Regions from separate parts of the Paenibacillus sp. FSL H8-0261 genome, predicted to be linked through region 3. Evidence: a T-box and tRNA genes for the amino acid it is inferred to sense, from the RefSeq annotation. Region 3 holds a T-box; the other regions hold tRNA genes.
The links. The T-box of region 3 lies ahead of metG (methionine--tRNA ligase). A T-box ahead of a tRNA ligase gene usually reads a tRNA of that ligase, here a tRNA-Met.

Region 1: it has a tRNA-Met gene. The T-box ahead of metG (methionine--tRNA ligase) is inferred to sense a tRNA for this amino acid. The anticodon was not compared.
Region 2: it has a tRNA-Met gene. The T-box ahead of metG (methionine--tRNA ligase) is inferred to sense a tRNA for this amino acid. The anticodon was not compared.

The regions. Positions count from the first base shown of each region.
Region 1 is NZ_CP150297.1:141,857-148,074, forward strand. It holds rRNA gene MHI27_RS00665 (16S ribosomal RNA) at 1-270, shown strand, start outside; rRNA gene rrf (5S ribosomal RNA) at 395-511, shown strand; tRNA gene MHI27_RS00675 (tRNA-Ile) at 557-633, shown strand; tRNA gene MHI27_RS00680 (tRNA-Ala) at 654-729, shown strand; rRNA gene MHI27_RS00685 (23S ribosomal RNA) at 870-3,798, shown strand; tRNA gene MHI27_RS00690 (tRNA-Ser) at 3,881-3,972, shown strand; tRNA gene MHI27_RS00695 (tRNA-Met) at 4,003-4,079, shown strand; tRNA gene MHI27_RS00700 (tRNA-Val) at 4,088-4,163, shown strand; tRNA gene MHI27_RS00705 (tRNA-Thr) at 4,197-4,272, shown strand; tRNA gene MHI27_RS00710 (tRNA-Asp) at 4,286-4,363, shown strand; tRNA gene MHI27_RS00715 (tRNA-Phe) at 4,430-4,502, shown strand; tRNA gene MHI27_RS00720 (tRNA-Tyr) at 4,512-4,597, shown strand; tRNA gene MHI27_RS00725 (tRNA-Lys) at 4,603-4,675, shown strand; gene MHI27_RS00730 (CdaR family transcriptional regulator) at 4,825-5,919, shown strand; gene MHI27_RS00735 (ABC transporter ATP-binding protein) at 6,034-6,218, shown strand, end outside.
Region 2 is NZ_CP150297.1:5,483,474-5,489,691, reverse strand. It holds rRNA gene MHI27_RS24480 (23S ribosomal RNA) at 213-3,141, shown strand; rRNA gene rrf (5S ribosomal RNA) at 3,289-3,405, shown strand; gene MHI27_RS24470 (AAA family ATPase) at 3,539-4,078, shown strand; tRNA gene MHI27_RS24465 (tRNA-Glu) at 4,161-4,235, shown strand; tRNA gene MHI27_RS24460 (tRNA-Val) at 4,324-4,399, shown strand; tRNA gene MHI27_RS24455 (tRNA-Met) at 4,443-4,519, shown strand; tRNA gene MHI27_RS24450 (tRNA-Asp) at 4,546-4,623, shown strand; tRNA gene MHI27_RS24445 (tRNA-Lys) at 4,639-4,711, shown strand; tRNA gene MHI27_RS24440 (tRNA-Gly) at 4,748-4,822, shown strand; tRNA gene MHI27_RS24435 (tRNA-Arg) at 4,833-4,909, shown strand; tRNA gene MHI27_RS24430 (tRNA-Leu) at 4,929-5,007, shown strand; tRNA gene MHI27_RS24425 (tRNA-Lys) at 5,088-5,160, shown strand; gene MHI27_RS24420 (aldo/keto reductase family oxidoreductase) at 5,279-6,199, opposite strand.
Region 3 is NZ_CP150297.1:5,023,283-5,029,500, reverse strand. It holds gene MHI27_RS22480 (YrpD family protein) at 1-755, shown strand, start outside; gene MHI27_RS22475 (WG repeat-containing protein) at 852-2,222, shown strand; gene MHI27_RS22470 (hypothetical protein) at 2,701-3,117, shown strand; gene MHI27_RS22465 (Fur family transcriptional regulator) at 3,671-4,132, shown strand; gene yidD (membrane protein insertion efficiency factor YidD) at 4,135-4,398, shown strand; T-box leader at 4,439-4,699, shown strand; gene metG (methionine--tRNA ligase) at 4,749-6,218, shown strand, end outside.

The sequences.
Region 1 (6,218 bases), 2.0 Mb from region 3:
GCCAATCCCATCAAAGCCGGTCTCAGTTCGGATTGCAGGCTGCAACTCGCCTGCATGAAGTCGGAATTGCTAGTAATCGCGGATCAGCATGCCGCGGTGAATACGTTCCCGGGTCTTGTACACACCGCCCGTCACACCACGAGAGTTTACAACACCCGAAGTCGGTGGGGTAACCCGCAAGGGAGCCAGCCGCCGAAGGTGGGGTAGATGATTGGGGTGAAGTCGTAACAAGGTAGCCGTATCGGAAGGTGCGGCTGGATCACCTCCTTTCTATGGAGAATCGTCTTCTGCAATGAAGACATTCAAATCGGAAGTTAAACTTCCACAATAGAACCTTAGGGTTCGAACACTCACTCGTGTTCAGTTTTGAAAGAGCAAGTCTCTTTCGTATGCGTTTGGTGGCGATAGCGGAGGGGTTCCACACGTACCCATCCCGAACACGACCGTTAAGCCCTCCAGCGCCGATGGTACTTGGACCGAAGGGTCCTGGGAGAGTAGGACGCCGCCAAGCGGACAACCATTCTTTGGTTGATTCACAATGTTATATATGTTATATGGGCTTTTAGCTCAGTTGGTTAGAGCGCACCTCTGATAAGGGTGAGGTCGGTGGTTCGAGTCCACCAAGGCCCACCATATAACTTTATATCTTTTATGGGGCCATAGCTCAGCTGGGAGAGCGCCTGCCTTGCAAGCAGGAGGTCAGCGGTTCGATCCCGCTTGGCTCCACCATAATTTTTAATTCAATACCTTCTTTAAACATTGATCCTTGAAAACTGGATACCGAAACGAATTTGCGTTTTAGAACATCTTTTAGCAACTTGTGCAAACAAGTAAATGTTATTAGTGAGATTTTTCTTAGGAAAAATCAAGGTTAAGCTAATAAGAGCACACGGAGGATGCCTAGGCGCCAGGAGCCGACGAAGGACGTGGCGAACAACGAAACTGCCTCGGGGAGCTGTAAGCAAGCTTTGATCCGGGGGTGTCCGAATGGGGAAACCCAGCTGTGGTAATTCGCAGTTACTCATCTCTGAACACATAGGAGATGTAGAGGCAGACCAGGGGAACTGAAACATCTAAGTACCCTGAGGAAGAGAAAACAATAGTGATTCCGTCAGTAGCGGCGAGCGAACGCGGAACAGCCTAAACCTAAGAGCTTGCTCTTAGGGGTTGTGGGACGTCTCACATGGAGTTACAAAGGAATATGGTAGGTGAAGAGGTCTGGAAAGGCCCGCGATAGAGGTAAAAGCCCTGTAACCTAAACTGTGTTCTCTCCGAGACGGATCCCGAGTAGTGCGGGGCACGTGAAACCCCGTATGAATCCAGCAGGACCATCTGCTAAGGCTAAATACTACCTGGCGACCGATAGTGAAACAGTACCGTGAGGGAAAGGTGAAAAGCACCCCGGAAGGGGAGTGAAATAGAACCTGAAACCGTGTGCTTACAAAAAGTCAGAGCCCTATTAATGGGTGATGGCGTGCCTTTTGTAGAATGAACCGGCGAGTTACGTTTAACATGCAAGGTTAAGTCGAGAAGACGGAGCCGCAGCGAAAGCGAGTCTGAATAGGGCGATTTAGTATGTGGACGTAGACCCGAAACCGTGTGATCTACCCCTGTCCAGGGTGAAGGTGCGGTAACACGCACTGGAGGCCCGAACCCACGCATGTTGAAAAATGCGGGGATGAGGTGGGGGTAGCGGAGAAATTCCAATCGAACTCGGAGATAGCTGGTTCTCCCCGAAATAGCTTTAGGGCTAGCCTCGGTATAAGAGTAGTGGAGGTAGAGCACTGATTGGGTGCGGGGTCCGCAAGGATTACCAAGCTCAGTCAAACTCCGAATGCCATATACTTATTGCCGGGAGTCAGACAGTGAGTGCTAAGATCCATTGTCAAAAGGGAAACAGCCCAGACCATCAGCTAAGGTCCCCAAGTGTGTGTTAAGTGGGAAAGGATGTGGAGTTGCACAGACAACCAGGATGTTGGCTTAGAAGCAGCCACCATTGAAAGAGTGCGTAATAGCTCACTGGTCGAGTGACTCTGCGCCGAAAATGTAACGGGGCTAAACACACCACCGAAGCTATGGCTAGATACGTATGTATCTGGGGTAGGGGAGCGTTGTATGTGGGTTGAAGGTGTACCGTAAGGAGCGCTGGACAGCATACAAGTGAGAATGCCGGTATGAGTAACGAAAAGATCAGTGAGAATCTGATCCGCCGAAAGCCCAAGGTTTCCTGAGGAAGGCTCGTCCGCTCAGGGTAAGTCGGGACCTAAGGCGAGGCCGAAAGGCGTAGTCGAAGGACAACAGTTTGAAATTACTGTACCACCGTAATCCGCTATGAGCGATGGGGTGACGCAGGAGGGTAGTGACGCGGACTGATGGATATGTCCGTCTAAGCAGTGAGGCTGATGTGTAGGCAAATCCGCACATCGTTAAGGCTGGGCTGTGATGGGGAGCGAAAATTGTAGTAGCGAAGGTCATGATCTCACACTGCCAAGAAAAGCCTCTAGCCAGGAGAAGGTGCCCGTACCGCAAACCGACACAGGTAGGCGAGAAGAGAATTCTAAGGCGCGCGGAAGAACTCTCGTTAAGGAACTCGGCAAAATGACCCCGTAACTTCGGGAGAAGGGGTGCCCCGGTAGTGTGAATAGCACGAGGGGGCCGCAGTGAAAAGGCCCAAGCGACTGTTTAGCAAAAACACAGGTCTGTGCGAAGCCGCAAGGCGAAGTATACGGGCTGACGCCTGCCCGGTGCTGGAAGGTTAAGGGGAGTGGTTAGGGGTAACCCGAAGCTATGAACCGAAGCCCCAGTAAACGGCGGCCGTAACTATAACGGTCCTAAGGTAGCGAAATTCCTTGTCAGGTAAATTCTGACCCGCACGAATGGCGTAACGACTTGGGCGCTGTCTCAACGAGAGATCCGGTGAAATTTTAATACCTGTGAAGATGCAGGTTACCCGCGACAAGACGGAAAGACCCCATGGAGCTTTACTGCAGCTTGATATTGAATTTGGGTACGATCTGTACAGGATAGGTGGGAGCCGTAGAAATCGGAGCGCAAGCTTCGGTGGAGGCGCCGTTGGGATACCACCCTGATCGTATCTAGGTTCTAACCTAGTACCCTTACCGGGTACGGGGACCGTGTCAGGCGGGCAGTTTGACTGGGGCGGTCGCCTCCTAAAGAGTAACGGAGGCGTTCCAAGGTTCCCTCAGAATGGTTGGAAATCATTCGAAGAGTGCAAAGGCATAAGGGAGCTTGACTGCGAGACCTACAAGTCGAGCAGGGACGAAAGTCGGACTTAGTGATCCGGTGGTACCGCATGGAAGGGCCATCGCTCAACGGATAAAAGCTACCCTGGGGATAACAGGCTTATCTCCCCCAAGAGTCCACATCGACGGGGAGGTTTGGCACCTCGATGTCGGCTCATCGCATCCTGGGGCTGAAGTAGGTCCCAAGGGTTGGGCTGTTCGCCCATTAAAGCGGTACGCGAGCTGGGTTCAGAACGTCGTGAGACAGTTCGGTCCCTATCTGTCGTGGGCGCAGGAAATTTGAGAGGAGCTGTCCTTAGTACGAGAGGACCGGGATGGACGTACCGCTGGTGCACCAGTTGTTTCGCCAGAAGCATGGCTGGGTAGCTACGTACGGACGGGATAAGCGCTGAAAGCATCTAAGCGTGAAGCCCCCCTCAAGATGAGATTTCCCAATTAGTAAGACCCCTTGAAGACGACGAGGTAGATAGGTTGGAGGTGGAAGTGCAGTAATGCATGGAGCTGACCAATACTAATCGGTCGAGGGCTTATCCTATACTTAAAATGCAAATTCAATTCGGATTCAGTTTTCAGGGAGTCAAATTCCTGTTTGGATTGCTGTGGTACTGATATCGTTTGGAGAGATACCCAAGTGGCTATAAGGGGACCCTCTGCTAAGGGGTTAGACTGCGTAAGCGGTGCGTGGGTTCGAATCCCACTCTCTCCGCCATTTTCAATCCATAGCATTTCTAATTATTGTGGCGGTGTAGCTCAGCTGGCTAGAGCGTACGGTTCATACCCGTGAGGTCGGGGGTTCGATCCCCTTCGCCGCTACCATAATACCTGGAGGCTTAGCTCAGCTGGGAGAGCATCTGCCTTACAAGCAGAGGGTCGGGGGTTCGATCCCCTCAGCCTCCACCATTATTACTTTTTTAGAATTACTTTTTACACCGTGCCGGTGTAGCTCAACTGGTAGAGCAACTGACTTGTAATCAGTAGGTTGGGGGTTCAAGTCCTCTCGCCGGCACCATTATTATCAATGCGGAACCGTGGTGTAGTTGGCCTAACATGCCTGCCTGTCACGCAGGAGATCGCGAGTTCGAATCTCGTCGGTTCCGCCATTTTTTTCCACAAGACTAGGGTGGGAAGTTTAATGCTACCACTTTATTTTTATGTCAATTTAATATGGCTCGATAGCTCAGTCGGTAGAGCAGAGGACTGAAAATCCTCGTGTCGGCGGTTCGAATCCGTCTCGAGCCACTTTTCCCTGGGGGATTAGCGAAGTGGCCAAACGCATCAGACTGTAAATCTGCTCACGTACGTGTTCGGTGGTTCGAATCCATCATCCCCCACCATTTATGAGCCATTAGCTCAGTTGGTAGAGCACCTGACTTTTAATCAGGGTGTCGAAGGTTCGAGTCCTTCATGGCTCATCCCAAACAGAAAGTCATCACCTTATGGTGGTGGCTTTTTTTGTGTTTTATGGTTGTATTATAGTAGCGCGCTACTGTAGCGATTAACATAATATAAGAGAATATGCTAAAATAGGCGAAAAGAGCAAAAGTGGTGGAGCATGGTGACTATGGATAGTGAGACATTGCGGAAAAAATTAGAGCAGCTCACCGGAAAGAGAACCGGAATCAAGCAGTTAGGGAGGCAGCATTCAGCTTCTCTTTTTAGCATGGGATTAGAAGGACAGGATCAGCTGGTAATCCATGAGGGTCATCTCTGGGCACCTTTGTATGAGAGTGACGGACGTATAACCGCTGTCTGGGTAGAAATGGAGGGGCTCACCTCTCTGGAAGTACAACTGGTCAACTATGCAGTTCGAAATTTTGCTATTGCACTTAAAGCTACAGGGCTTAGAGAAGAAGGTGAAGTGGAGGCGCGGCAGCTTGGCGCTTGGTTGAACACGGAGCTAGAGCAAGAGAAGAATGACACTGAAATTCCCGATGAGATCACCCTAAAGGGACGTCTGTTCGGAGATATGATTCCATTCCTCCTAAGTAGTGAGATTGCTCATAGTCCACAGATCTCTTATCGTTCACTGATGAAATTATTGCGTAGCTATTTTGAGAACGAAATTCTGCTTATTCCCCTTCAAGAGAAGGAATGGTTAATTTTAGCTCGTAAAGAATTACTTACGGGCGGGGATGATAAGGATGATGAAGAAGAGAGTGTAGATGATCTTCTAGCACAGACTAGTATGGGGTTACATGAGCTGATAGCTAGTGAATGGGTAGGGGTATTCCATTTGGCAGTAGCTCCGGCTATAGTCCCTGTTAAGGGATTGACTGGATCTGTAGCTTTGCTCAGGGAGACGATTGTACTCGGTCGTATTTTTCAAGTAGGAGAGTATATTCATTTACCTTGGGAACTGCATTTGGAACGTCTGGTTAACAGCATTCCTGATGTACGCCGCAAACAGTTGCTTGGACAAATTGGTGACTACTCCTCTGTACTATCAGATAAAGAAATGCTGCTGACTTTGGAGACCTTTTTTGAGATGGACTGTAATGTAAGTGAAACCGCCAAGAAGTTGTATATCCATCGAAATACGCTGCTTTACCGTCTGGATAAGATAAAACAAGAGACCGGAGCAGATGTACGAAGCTTTGGGGACGCTGCTATTGTTAAGCTTACTATGCTTTTGTATAAAGTGACGAAAAGGAAATAGGTTTTTTGTGAACCTTACAAATAGCCATAGTGTCCCGACTGGGGTAATATAAATGTACAAGGAAACAGAATTTTTATATTAACTAATTAATAATTAACTCGAGGGGGAAATACAATGGCAGGCGTACGTTTAGAGCATATTTTCAAAAAATACCCGGGTTCAGATAAAGCAACAGTAATCGATATCAATCTTGATATTAAAGATAAGGAATTTCTAGTATTGGTTGGACCTTCCGGTTGTGGTAAATCCACAACTTTGCGTATGATCGCTGGTTTGGAAGAAATCTCCGAAGGTAAAAT
Region 2 (6,218 bases), 460 kb from region 3:
AATGAAGACATTCAAATCGGAAGTTAAACTTCCAAAATCTCAGGTTTAGGCCTGTTACTCACTCGTTGCTCAGTTTTGAGAGTTTAAGCTCTCAAGTAAGACTTGATCCTTGAAAACTGGATACCGAAACGAATTTGCGTTTTAGAACATCTTTTAGCAACTTGTGCAAACAAGTAAATGTTATTAGTGAGATTTTTCTTAGGGAAAATCAAGGTTAAGCTAATAAGAGCACACGGAGGATGCCTAGGCGCCAGGAGCCGACGAAGGACGTGGCGAACAACGAAACTGCCTCGGGGAGCTGTAAGCAAGCTTTGATCCGGGGGTGTCCGAATGGGGAAACCCAGCTGTGGTAATTCGCAGTTACTCATCTCTGAACACATAGGAGATGTAGAGGCAGACCAGGGGAACTGAAACATCTAAGTACCCTGAGGAAGAGAAAACAATAGTGATTCCGTCAGTAGCGGCGAGCGAACGCGGAACAGCCTAAACCTAAGAGCTTGCTCTTAGGGGTTGTGGGACGTCTCACATGGAGTTACAAAGGAATATGGTAGGCGAAGAGGTCTGGAAAGGCCCGCGATAGAGGTAAAAGCCCTGTAGCCTAAACTGTGTTCTCTCCGAGACGGATCCCGAGTAGTGCGGGGCACGTGAAACCCCGTATGAATCCAGCAGGACCATCTGCTAAGGCTAAATACTACCTGGCGACCGATAGTGAAACAGTACCGTGAGGGAAAGGTGAAAAGCACCCCGGAAGGGGAGTGAAATAGAACCTGAAACCGTGTGCTTACAAAAAGTCAGAGCCCTATTAATGGGTGATGGCGTGCCTTTTGTAGAATGAACCGGCGAGTTACGTTTAACATGCAAGGTTAAGTCGAGAAGACGGAGCCGCAGCGAAAGCGAGTCTGAATAGGGCGATTTAGTATGTGGACGTAGACCCGAAACCGTGTGATCTACCCCTGTCCAGGGTGAAGGTGCGGTAACACGCACTGGAGGCCCGAACCCACGCATGTTGAAAAATGCGGGGATGAGGTGGGGGTAGCGGAGAAATTCCAATCGAACTCGGAGATAGCTGGTTCTCCCCGAAATAGCTTTAGGGCTAGCCTCGGTATAAGAGTAGTGGAGGTAGAGCACTGATTGGGTGCGGGGTCCGCAAGGATTACCAAGCTCAGTCAAACTCCGAATGCCATATACTTATTGCCGGGAGTCAGACAGTGAGTGCTAAGATCCATTGTCAAAAGGGAAACAGCCCAGACCATCAGCTAAGGTCCCCAAGTGTGTGTTAAGTGGGAAAGGATGTGGAGTTGCACAGACAACCAGGATGTTGGCTTAGAAGCAGCCACCATTGAAAGAGTGCGTAATAGCTCACTGGTCGAGTGACTCTGCGCCGAAAATGTAACGGGGCTAAACACACCACCGAAGCTATGGCTAGATACGTATGTATCTGGGGTAGGGGAGCGTTGTATGTGGGTTGAAGGTGTACCGTAAGGAGCGCTGGACAGCATACAAGTGAGAATGCCGGTATGAGTAACGAAAAGATCAGTGAGAATCTGATCCGCCGAAAGCCCAAGGTTTCCTGAGGAAGGCTCGTCCGCTCAGGGTAAGTCGGGACCTAAGGCGAGGCCGAAAGGCGTAGTCGAAGGACAACAGTTTGAAATTACTGTACCACCGTAATCCGCTATGAGCGATGGGGTGACGCAGGAGGGTAGTGACGCGGACTGATGGATATGTCCGTCTAAGCAGTGAGGCTGATGTGTAGGCAAATCCGCACATCATTAAGGCTGGGCTGTGATGGGGAGCGAAAATTATAGTAGCGAAGGTCATGATCTCACACTGCCAAGAAAAGCCTCTAGCCAGGAGAAGGTGCCCGTACCGCAAACCGACACAGGTAGGCGAGAAGAGAATTCTAAGGCGCGCGGAAGAACTCTCGTTAAGGAACTCGGCAAAATGACCCCGTAACTTCGGGAGAAGGGGTGCCCCGGTAGTGTGAATAGCACGAGGGGGCCGCAGTGAAAAGGCCCAAGCGACTGTTTAGCAAAAACACAGGTCTGTGCGAAGCCGCAAGGCGAAGTATACGGGCTGACGCCTGCCCGGTGCTGGAAGGTTAAGGGGAGTGGTTAGGGGTAACCCGAAGCTATGAACCGAAGCCCCAGTAAACGGCGGCCGTAACTATAACGGTCCTAAGGTAGCGAAATTCCTTGTCAGGTAAATTCTGACCCGCACGAATGGCGTAACGACTTGGGCGCTGTCTCAACGAGAGATCCGGTGAAATTTTAATACCTGTGAAGATGCAGGTTACCCGCGACAAGACGGAAAGACCCCATGGAGCTTTACTGCAGCTTGATATTGAATTTGGGTACGATCTGTACAGGATAGGTGGGAGCCGTAGAAATCGGAGCGCAAGCTTCGGTGGAGGCGCCGTTGGGATACCACCCTGATCGTATCTAGGTTCTAACCTAGTACCCTTACCGGGTACGGGGACCGTGTCAGGCGGGCAGTTTGACTGGGGCGGTCGCCTCCTAAAGAGTAACGGAGGCGTTCCAAGGTTCCCTCAGAATGGTTGGAAATCATTCGAAGAGTGCAAAGGCATAAGGGAGCTTGACTGCGAGACCTACAAGTCGAGCAGGGACGAAAGTCGGACTTAGTGATCCGGTGGTACCGCATGGAAGGGCCATCGCTCAACGGATAAAAGCTACCCTGGGGATAACAGGCTTATCTCCCCCAAGAGTCCACATCGACGGGGAGGTTTGGCACCTCGATGTCGGCTCATCGCATCCTGGGGCTGAAGTAGGTCCCAAGGGTTGGGCTGTTCGCCCATTAAAGCGGTACGCGAGCTGGGTTCAGAACGTCGTGAGACAGTTCGGTCCCTATCTGTCGTGGGCGCAGGAAATTTGAGAGGAGCTGTCCTTAGTACGAGAGGACCGGGATGGACGTACCGCTGGTGCACCAGTTGTTTCGCCAGAAGCATGGCTGGGTAGCTACGTACGGACGGGATAAGCGCTGAAAGCATCTAAGCGTGAAGCCCCCCTCAAGATGAGATTTCCCAATTAGTAAGACCCCTTGAAGACGACGAGGTAGATAGGTTGGAGGTGGAAGTGCAGTAATGCATGGAGCTGACCAATACTAATCGGTCGAGGGCTTATCCTATACTTAAGACGCAAATTCAATTCGGATTCAGTTTTCAGGCATCAAGTTCTAAACCATATGGTCCTAGTGGCTGTATGTTGATGAATTTTGTTTTCAGCATTTGGCGATGCTGAGACCTGAATAATGCATTTGTACCGCAAATGCCCGTTTGGTGGCGATAGCGGAGGGGTTCCACGCGTACCCATCCCGAACACGACCGTTAAGCCCTCCAGCGCCGATGGTACTTGGACCGAAGGGTCCTGGGAGAGTAGGACGTTGCCAAGCACGAAAGACCACTGTTGAGTAATCGACAGTGGTCTTTTTGTTGTGCCTTGTAGAGTGAATTTGCTTGTAAGGGTTTTTATGATAAAGTGGTTTAATAGAGTAACTAATAGATTATTCATGGGGGATAAAGATCTTGATTATATGGATCAATGGAGCTTTTGGTGCGGGGAAGACAGAAACTGCATATGAATTACATCGCAGACTTCCTGATTCTTTTGTATACGATCCAGAGAATGTAGGGTATTACATAAGAGCAAACATTCCCGATGTGATGACAAAAAGTGACTTTCAGGACTATTATCTTTGGCGTGAAATTAACCATTCTATGTTAAAATACATAGCTAGCGAATATAGGGGAACGATTATCGTACCTATGACCATAGTCAACCCAGAATATTGGATGGACATTGCTGGTAATCTAATAAATGAGGGATTAGAGGTTCATCATTTTACTTTGTGTGCCTCACGAGAGACGCTGCTCAAGAGATTGGGTGGTAGAGGTGAAGGGAATGACTCGTGGGCCGTTCAACAGATCGACAGATGCCTCACAGGGCTTAATAAGGACGTATTCAAAGACCATTTAGACACAAATAACCTGACTACTCTAGGAGTCGTAAAGATGATAGCTAGTAAGCTTGATATCACTTTAACGCCTATTATAGAAGAAAATTGAAAATATATTAATTCAGGTATTGCTATACTTCGAAATACATGATATAATCTTTTTTGTTGTCAAAACATTTTGTTTTCAATACGGCCCGTTGGTCAAGGGGTTAAGACACCTCCCTTTCACGGAGGTAACATGGGTTCGAATCCCATACGGGTCACCAATTTCTTTAAAACGTAATTGTTCTTCTGAAATAAAATGTTGCATTACAGGTTGGATTGTGTTATGATAATTGAGTTGCTTCTTTACATGGAGGCTTAGCTCAGCTGGGAGAGCATCTGCCTTACAAGCAGAGGGTCGGGGGTTCGATCCCCTCAGCCTCCACCATGAAGCTTTCTTATGGTAATGAATAGCTAAATATTTTTAATGACGCGGGGTGGAGCAGCCCGGTAGCTCGTCGGGCTCATAACCCGAAGGCCGCAGGTTCAAATCCTGCCCCCGCAACCAATTTTCATCAAGCAATTATATCTTTTGGAACCGTGGTGTAGTTGGCCTAACATGCCTGCCTGTCACGCAGGAGATCGCGAGTTCGAATCTCGTCGGTTCCGCCATTTTTCTTGCTTCATGAGCCATTAGCTCAGTTGGTAGAGCACCTGACTTTTAATCAGGGTGTCGAAGGTTCGAGTCCTTCATGGCTCACTTCTTAAGTGAGTCGGACACTAATACATATCGTGTGCGGACGTGGCTCAGCGGTAGAGCATCGCCTTGCCAAGGCGAGGGTCGCGGGTTCGATTCCCGTCGTCCGCTCCATATAAATTTTGCGCCCTTAGCTCAGCTGGATAGAGCGTTTGACTACGAATCAAAAGGCCGGGAGTTCGAATCTCTCAGGGCGCGCCATATTTTAACTTCATACTTTGCCGGCGTGGCGGAATGGCAGACGCGCTCGACTCAAAATCGAGAGGGAAACCGTGGAGGTTCGAGTCCTCTCGCCGGTATCAATTAGCAAGCGAAGCTCTTATGCGTTAAGCTAAGGGCTTTTGCTTTTCAAGTATAGTAAGGTAAATCATTATATTGTGGACTCTTAGCTCAGTTGGTAGAGCAGTAGACTCTTAATCTATTTGTCCAGGGTTCGAGCCCCTGAGAGTCCATCCTTAAAAGAAACGGCAGAGATGCCGTTTCTTTTTTTATAAGAGTTATACGGTTTCAATTATAGTCACAAAAAAAGCCACAAAGTACGATATTAGCGTACTTCGTGGCTTTTGATATTTATGGAAGGATATTACCCGCAGCGCGGTAAATTTCATACCATTCTGGTCTGGTGAGTGTAATATCGGATGCTTTGGCAATATCCCGCAATCGCTGCGTATTGGTTGTACCTACAACAGGCTGCATATTTGCCGGATGTCTGAGAATCCAGGCAATGGCAATAGCGGTATTGGTAACCTCTTTTTCAGCTGCCAAACGGTTAATGACCTCGTTCAATTCAGGGAACTTGTCGTTGTCCAAGAATACACCTTCAAAAAAGCCATATTGGAAAGGCGACCATGGCTGAATGGTCATGTCATGAAGACGGCTGTACTCCAAAATCCCGCCATCATGAACAACCGAACCGGAGTTTGTCATATTCACATTAAAGCCGGTATCAATCATACCCGTAAACATAATGCTTAATTGCAGCTGGTTGAACAGCAGTGGTTGCTTTACATTTTTCTTCAGTAGCTCGATTTGTAACGGGTTCTGGTTGCTGACACCAAAATGCTTGACCAATCCCTTGTTCTCCAGAATGTCAAAAGCCTCAGCCACTTCTTCCGGCTCGAACAGCGTGTCAGGACGGTGAAGCAAGAGCACATCGATATAATCGGTCTTCAAGCGTTTTAGGCTACCCTCTACGGATTGTAGGATATGCTCTTTGGAAAAATCAAAATAGCCCTTGCGGATTCCGCATTTGGTTTGGATCAGCATTTTATCACGCATACCAGGATTGTTCTGAAGTACCCCTGCGAATACCTCTTCAGCTTTGCCGTCCGCATAAATGTCGGCATGATCAAAGAAGTCTATTCCGAGCTCCAACGCACTATGTACATGTGTATCAGCCTCTTTTGCAGATAAATCCGCAATCCGCATACAGCCAAGCGAAATTTGGGACACGTCAAGTACACCATTCGCTACACTAATTTTCTTAACCATGAGTGATTCACTCCTTAGA
Region 3 (6,218 bases):
CAAATACAAATGTTGATTCATCAGTTGGTTCTGGTTCAGTTACCGAAGAAGTATACTCGAACAGAGATCAAATCTCACCACTTGCTAATACTGGTGCAGATTTACCCGGTGGAATTGGAGGAAGGCAGTACATAGTACAGAGTGGAACATATATTTCAACTTCAGCGACTGTAGCAGCACCTTCACAAGTGTCCAAATCTACAGGTGAAAACGCATATACCTATACTGGTTTCTTGGCTGGAGGCAACTCTGCTGACATGGGATTGATGTATGATGAAAATGTTGGAGTAGGCCTTGCTGAAAAAGGTTGGAAACCTGCAATTCAAATTAACGGAATTACAATAAATCATTCATACGATCCATCTTTTAATAAAGTTCAGTCATCCAATGCTTACCTAGCAGGTTCCCAAGTTACAATTTATGCATGGTACAATTATAATAAAAAAATCCGTATGAAGATTGATGGTACTGCTATCTGTGCTGACATTGGCTGCTATAGTTCGGCTGATACACCGTTAACTACGATTATAACGTCAAATACTGATTATGACATCAAATCAACTAGTTTTCAAAAATGGAAAGTTTTATCGGTTGTGACGGGGGATAACGTTGGGAAAAACAAGTCTGAATTCACAAATATCAAAGTTGATGGGACATCGGTTTTTAGTAGTGCTTTCCCAAGCCCAGATCAAGACTATGCTACCGTAACACGAGATGCGAATAATAAAGTTACCATTACCGTCACCGGAGAATAAGTTTAAATATATAGCCAATTTCCTATCTTCTCTGGAAGTTGGCTATATCTAATTAAGCGACTCCACTGATATCAAGACATGAAGGAGCTGTAGTGCATGAAAATATCAATGAAATTAGGACTGTTATTCTTTTTCGCTGCTTTTATTATTGTTTCGTTTAGACAAGGGCCGGTTTACGCCAAAGATCGAGTTAGAACTATATTATACGGGAGCTCCATCCAAGGAGAACACTCACCAGTTATCAAGAATGGATCGGTTTTAGCTCCCTTTAAAGATATTTTCAATTCATTGGGCTTTACTGTAACTTTTGACTCTGCAAGCAAGACTATTACTGGAAGTAAGTCGGGCACTATTATTAAATTTTTAATTAATCAAAACACTGCATGGATTAATAATACTCCCTTCACGCTTCAAGTGCCCCCTCAAATCATTAATGGTACAACTTATGTTCCTTTACGATTTATTGGTGAGGCAAGTGGGTTGGAAGTGAAGTGGTATGGTCAGTCACAAATTGTCTCCCTATACTCCAAAGAGAATCTCTTCTCAGTTATGAATGGAGGGAAATTTGGTTATATAAATGCACAAGGCAAGGTTGTTATTGATTATCAGGAGAAGTTCTCTGATGCTTATGCGTTTAAAGAAGGGTTGGCTATTGTGCAATCAGGTGGTAAGTTTGCAGGTTTTATCAATCAGCAGGGTAAAATCGTGATCCCAAAGGGGGCTTACTATGATGCGAAAAGTTTTTCAGAAGGGTTGGCAGCATATAGAACCGTTATAATATCCACCTCGCCTGACTCAGTCATATCTAAATACGGTTATATGGATATAACGGGAACAAGTGTCATAAAGCCAAAATACACACGTGCGAGCGATTTCTCTGAGGGGTTGGCGGCAGTTCAAATAGGAAGCAAATTTGGTTTTATCGATCCTTCAGGCAATCTTGTAATTAAGGCACAATATGATAGCGCCATGGATTTTAGTGAGGGGCTCGCTCTTGTTAAGATTAAGGATGCTTTCAGTTTTATCGACAAAAAAGGGAAGGCAGTTATTGAAGTAGCCTATTCGCAGGTAGAATCATTTTCAGAAGACTTATCGGTTGTGAAGAAAAATTCCAAATACGGTTACATTAATAAAACAGGGAAATTAGTTATTCCTGCCATTTATGAAGCTGCTAATTCATTTTCTGAAGGATTAGGGGCAGTACGTCTTAATGGTAAACAGGGTTATGTAGATAAGAAGGGAGAATTACAAATATTTAGCCAAGTTGATAAGTCAAGTAATTTTATGGGAGGACTTGCAGTAGCAGAGTCGGGAGGCAAGACTGGGTTTATCAATAAAAGAGGGGAATGGGTTATTCAACCAACACTCGCGTGGGCAAATCCATTTTTTTATGGACTATCATATGCATTTGTTGATGACGGGGAAATTTATATTAATCAAAGCGGGAAAATTGTATGGAGAAGATGACATCCTTAAAATCGTTAAGAAATTGAGGGGAGTTTAATTTTAAAAACAAAATATTGTTATAAGTCCTATTATTTCATTACTAGCTATTCTTGTGATTTTTCTGATTTATCTCATAAAATATACGCAAAGTACGACTGGGGTATCTGTATTTGAAGAAATGCCAAATTATACAGAAGTTAAAGGGAATTTATGATGATGAAAAGTTGAAATATGAGAAACAACCATCTCCGAAAAATAGGATGACAAACATTTGAAAGTCGTATGAGGGAAAATCTATCGAACGGATTGATGAAGATACTGAAATAATCAGCCCTTTACTCTAGAACTTCTATTAGTGATATATTTTCCTGTTGTTACAAATATTCTAAAATGTCAATGAAACTACTATAGTTCCATAAAATACTAAATATGTATTTGCAATATAAAGAATAAATAGTATTATTATATTGTAAATACCAAATTCAGGGAGGTAGTAAGTGTGAACAAAGCTAAAAAGACTTTTATAACAACGCTTTCGATGATGACTTTGATTTTAGCACCAGCCCAGTCAATTTTTGCAGATGAAGCAGTTAATAATTCTAGTATTCAACAACAGGAAGTTCAGAATTTGTCAAGCGATTCTGTAGCACTGCGGGGTCAAGTCAGTTACTCCTTGGGAACTACCTCAACATCTATATATTTAAATGGATCGGTTACGATACAAATTGATGCAGGCATTTATGATTATTACTCTATTGACATATACGATGCGAATGGGAGTAATGTATTAGCTTATGATCCAGGTAACTTATCGGCTGGTCCTCATACGTTTACTCATAATGGATTTTATGGTTACCATAAAATCCTTGTAAGAGGATTCCAAAATAATGGATCATATAAGGTTATATGGCCATGAACGAATCTAAATTAGTAATTTTCTAAGTATAAACATAAAGAAGTATGTGACAAGTTTTTTAGATAAGCTATACTCATCTGTTATAAGAAACAGAAGGAGAAAATTAAATTTAAGATAGTTGCACTGAGCTCTACTATTATATTTTATTGGTATCCTATTATTGTATATCTCAAATGCAGTATATTAATTACACCATTTATATTTGTGAAATGCTCTTGTATGCTTAAACTATAAGCTAACAGGGGCATTTTTATTTTTATGATAATGATTTAATAGTCTTATACATGACAGTGATCTTTTTGATTATCACATTCTTTGGTGAGGATTAAAATGTCTGTTGAATTAGGTTCTATTGAATGAGTTGATTTATCTAAACTTCTATGTCTATTCACCAAATTTAGATGCTGAACTATATTCTATTTTTTATTTTGAATCATTATGCGAAATGTAGGCTCAAGGGACCAAGTTTCATTGACGGGGCATTTATTTTGGGGCATTATTAAGAGAGTGAAGCATAAATGAAATGAACTGAAATGTTATGGGAGATGAGCGTATGCTGTCGACAGAACAAATATTAGAGGTCATGTCGGGGCAAGGTCTGCGAATCACCGACCAACGCAAAACGCTTGCAAAGTTATTCGGCGAGAATAAGGGTTATTTGTCAGCGAAGGATGTCTATGAGCATATGGGCCGCAAGTATAGCGGACTTAGCTTTGATACCGTGTACCGCAATCTGCGTGTAATGGAAGAGCTTGGTGTACTTGAACAAATCGTCTTTGAAGACGGCGTGAAATTCAAGGGAAGCTGTAATCATCAGGATCACCATCATCATATGATCTGCCTTCAATGCGAGAAAACCTACCCGATTAATTTCTGCCCAATGAATTTAACGGAAACACCTGATCAATTCCGGGTAGTCAAGCATAAATTTGAGGTGTTCGGTTATTGCAAAGAATGTGAAGAGAACCGGGAAGAAGAACTAGTCGCAGCAGCTAATCACAAAAAAGGGGTCTAAGGATGGCTACCCTTCGTAGAACGATTCAGGCTCCTATTCGGGTGTACCGCAAGTACATTTCCCCGATTAAGCCTGCTACTTGTCGCTTCTATCCAACCTGCTCGGCCTATGCTCTGGAAGCTATTGAAGTCCATGGTCCACTTAAAGGATCATGGCTTGCTGCCAAGCGGATTGCTAGATGCCATCCCTTCCATCCAGGGGGACTTGATCCGGTTCCACCTCTTGAGGAACACCCGACCAAGAAGGATTCTGCTCGTGCGACTTGACATGAGCCCTTGCCATTGGGTATATTCACAGGTAATAGTATGAATTCCGAGGAACGGATGAGTAAATCGGTACGTCCATTACAGAGAGCCGGAGCGAGCTGAAAGCCGGTATGGTGCGTTAGATTGAATATGGTCCGGGAGGAACTGTGTTCGAGCGGGAACTGCAATTGAGGTTCACGTAAGATAACGGCGTGTTCCAGCGTTAATGGACAGTTCCCGAGAGGGAACTGGCGAAGCCTGCTCTCTGTGAAGAGACAGGAAATTTGGGTGGTATCGCGTGAGTTATACTCTCGCCCCATTATAGGGGCGGGAGTTTTTTGTCTTTTTATGAAAGAAAGGATGATTAATCAATGAGCGAAAAGAAAACTTTTTACTTAACTACACCTATCTACTATCCGAGTGATAAGCTGCATATCGGACATGCTTATTCTACCGTAGCTGGAGATGCAATGGCCCGCTACAAACGTCTACGCGGCTATGATGTAAGGTATCTTACAGGTACAGACGAGCATGGTCAAAAGATTGAACGGAAGGCAGAGGAAGCAGGTAAAACCCCTCAGCAGTTCGTAGATGACATCGTTGTTGGCATTAAGGAATTATGGCGCAAGCTAGACATCTCCAATGATGACTTCATCCGTACAACGGAAGAGCGTCATAAAAAGGTTGTTCAGGATATTTTTGATCGACTGCTCAAGCAAGGTGACATCTATAAAGGCGAATATGAAGGCTGGTACAGTATTCCGGATGAAACCTTCTATACAGAAACACAATTGGTTGATATCGTTCGAGATGACAATGGCGTAATCATTGGTGCAAAAAGCCCTGATAGCGGTCATCCGGTTGAACTGGTGAAGGAAGCGAGTTATTTCTTCCGGATGAGTAAATATGCAGATCGATTGCTGCAATTTTATGAGGAGAATCCGGAGTTTATTTTGCCGGAATCCCGTAAAAACGAAATGATCAACAACTTTATCAAGCCTGGTCTGGAGGATCTTGCGGTTTCCCGTACGACTTTCGATTGGGGTGTTAAGGTTAAAGGCGATGAAAAGCATGTAGTGTACGTATGGATCGATGCATTGACAAATTACATTACTGCTTTGGGTTACGGTTCCGAGGATCGAAGTCTGTATGATAATTTCTGGCCTGCTGATGTGCATATTGTCGGCAAAGAAATCGTCCGTTTCCATACGATTTACTGGCCAATCATTCTAATGGCGCTGGGTGAGCCTCTTCCGAAAAAGGTATTTGCTCATGGCTGGCTGCTCATGAAGGATGGCAAAATGTCAAAATCCAAAGGGAACGTAGTAGATCCAGTTACATTAATTGATCGTTACGGCCTGGATGCACTTCGTTATTACCTGCTACGGGAAGTACCGTTTGGTTCGGATGGTACATTCACACCGGAAAGCTTTGTAGATCGGGTTAACTATGATCTTGCTAATGACCTTGGTAACCTGTTGAACCGGACAGGTGCGATGGTAGAGAAGTATTTCGGTGGAGAGCTTCCAGCGTATGAAGGAAATGTAACAGCATTTGATGGTGAGCTTCAAGCTGCGGCAGAGAATACTTATGCCAAAGTAGAAGAAGCGATGGAAAAAATGGAGTTCTCCGTAGCGCTAACAGCGATCGGGATCTTTATCAGCCGCACCAATAAATATATTGATGAGACACAGCCTTGGGTGCTTGCTAAGGATGAGAGCAGAACAGCTGAGTTGGCTTCCGTAATGAGACATCTTGTGGAAGGTCTTCGCACCGCTTCCATTCTACTGCAGCCGTTCTTGACGCAAACCCCAGCGAAGATTTGGGAACAGCTTGGCATC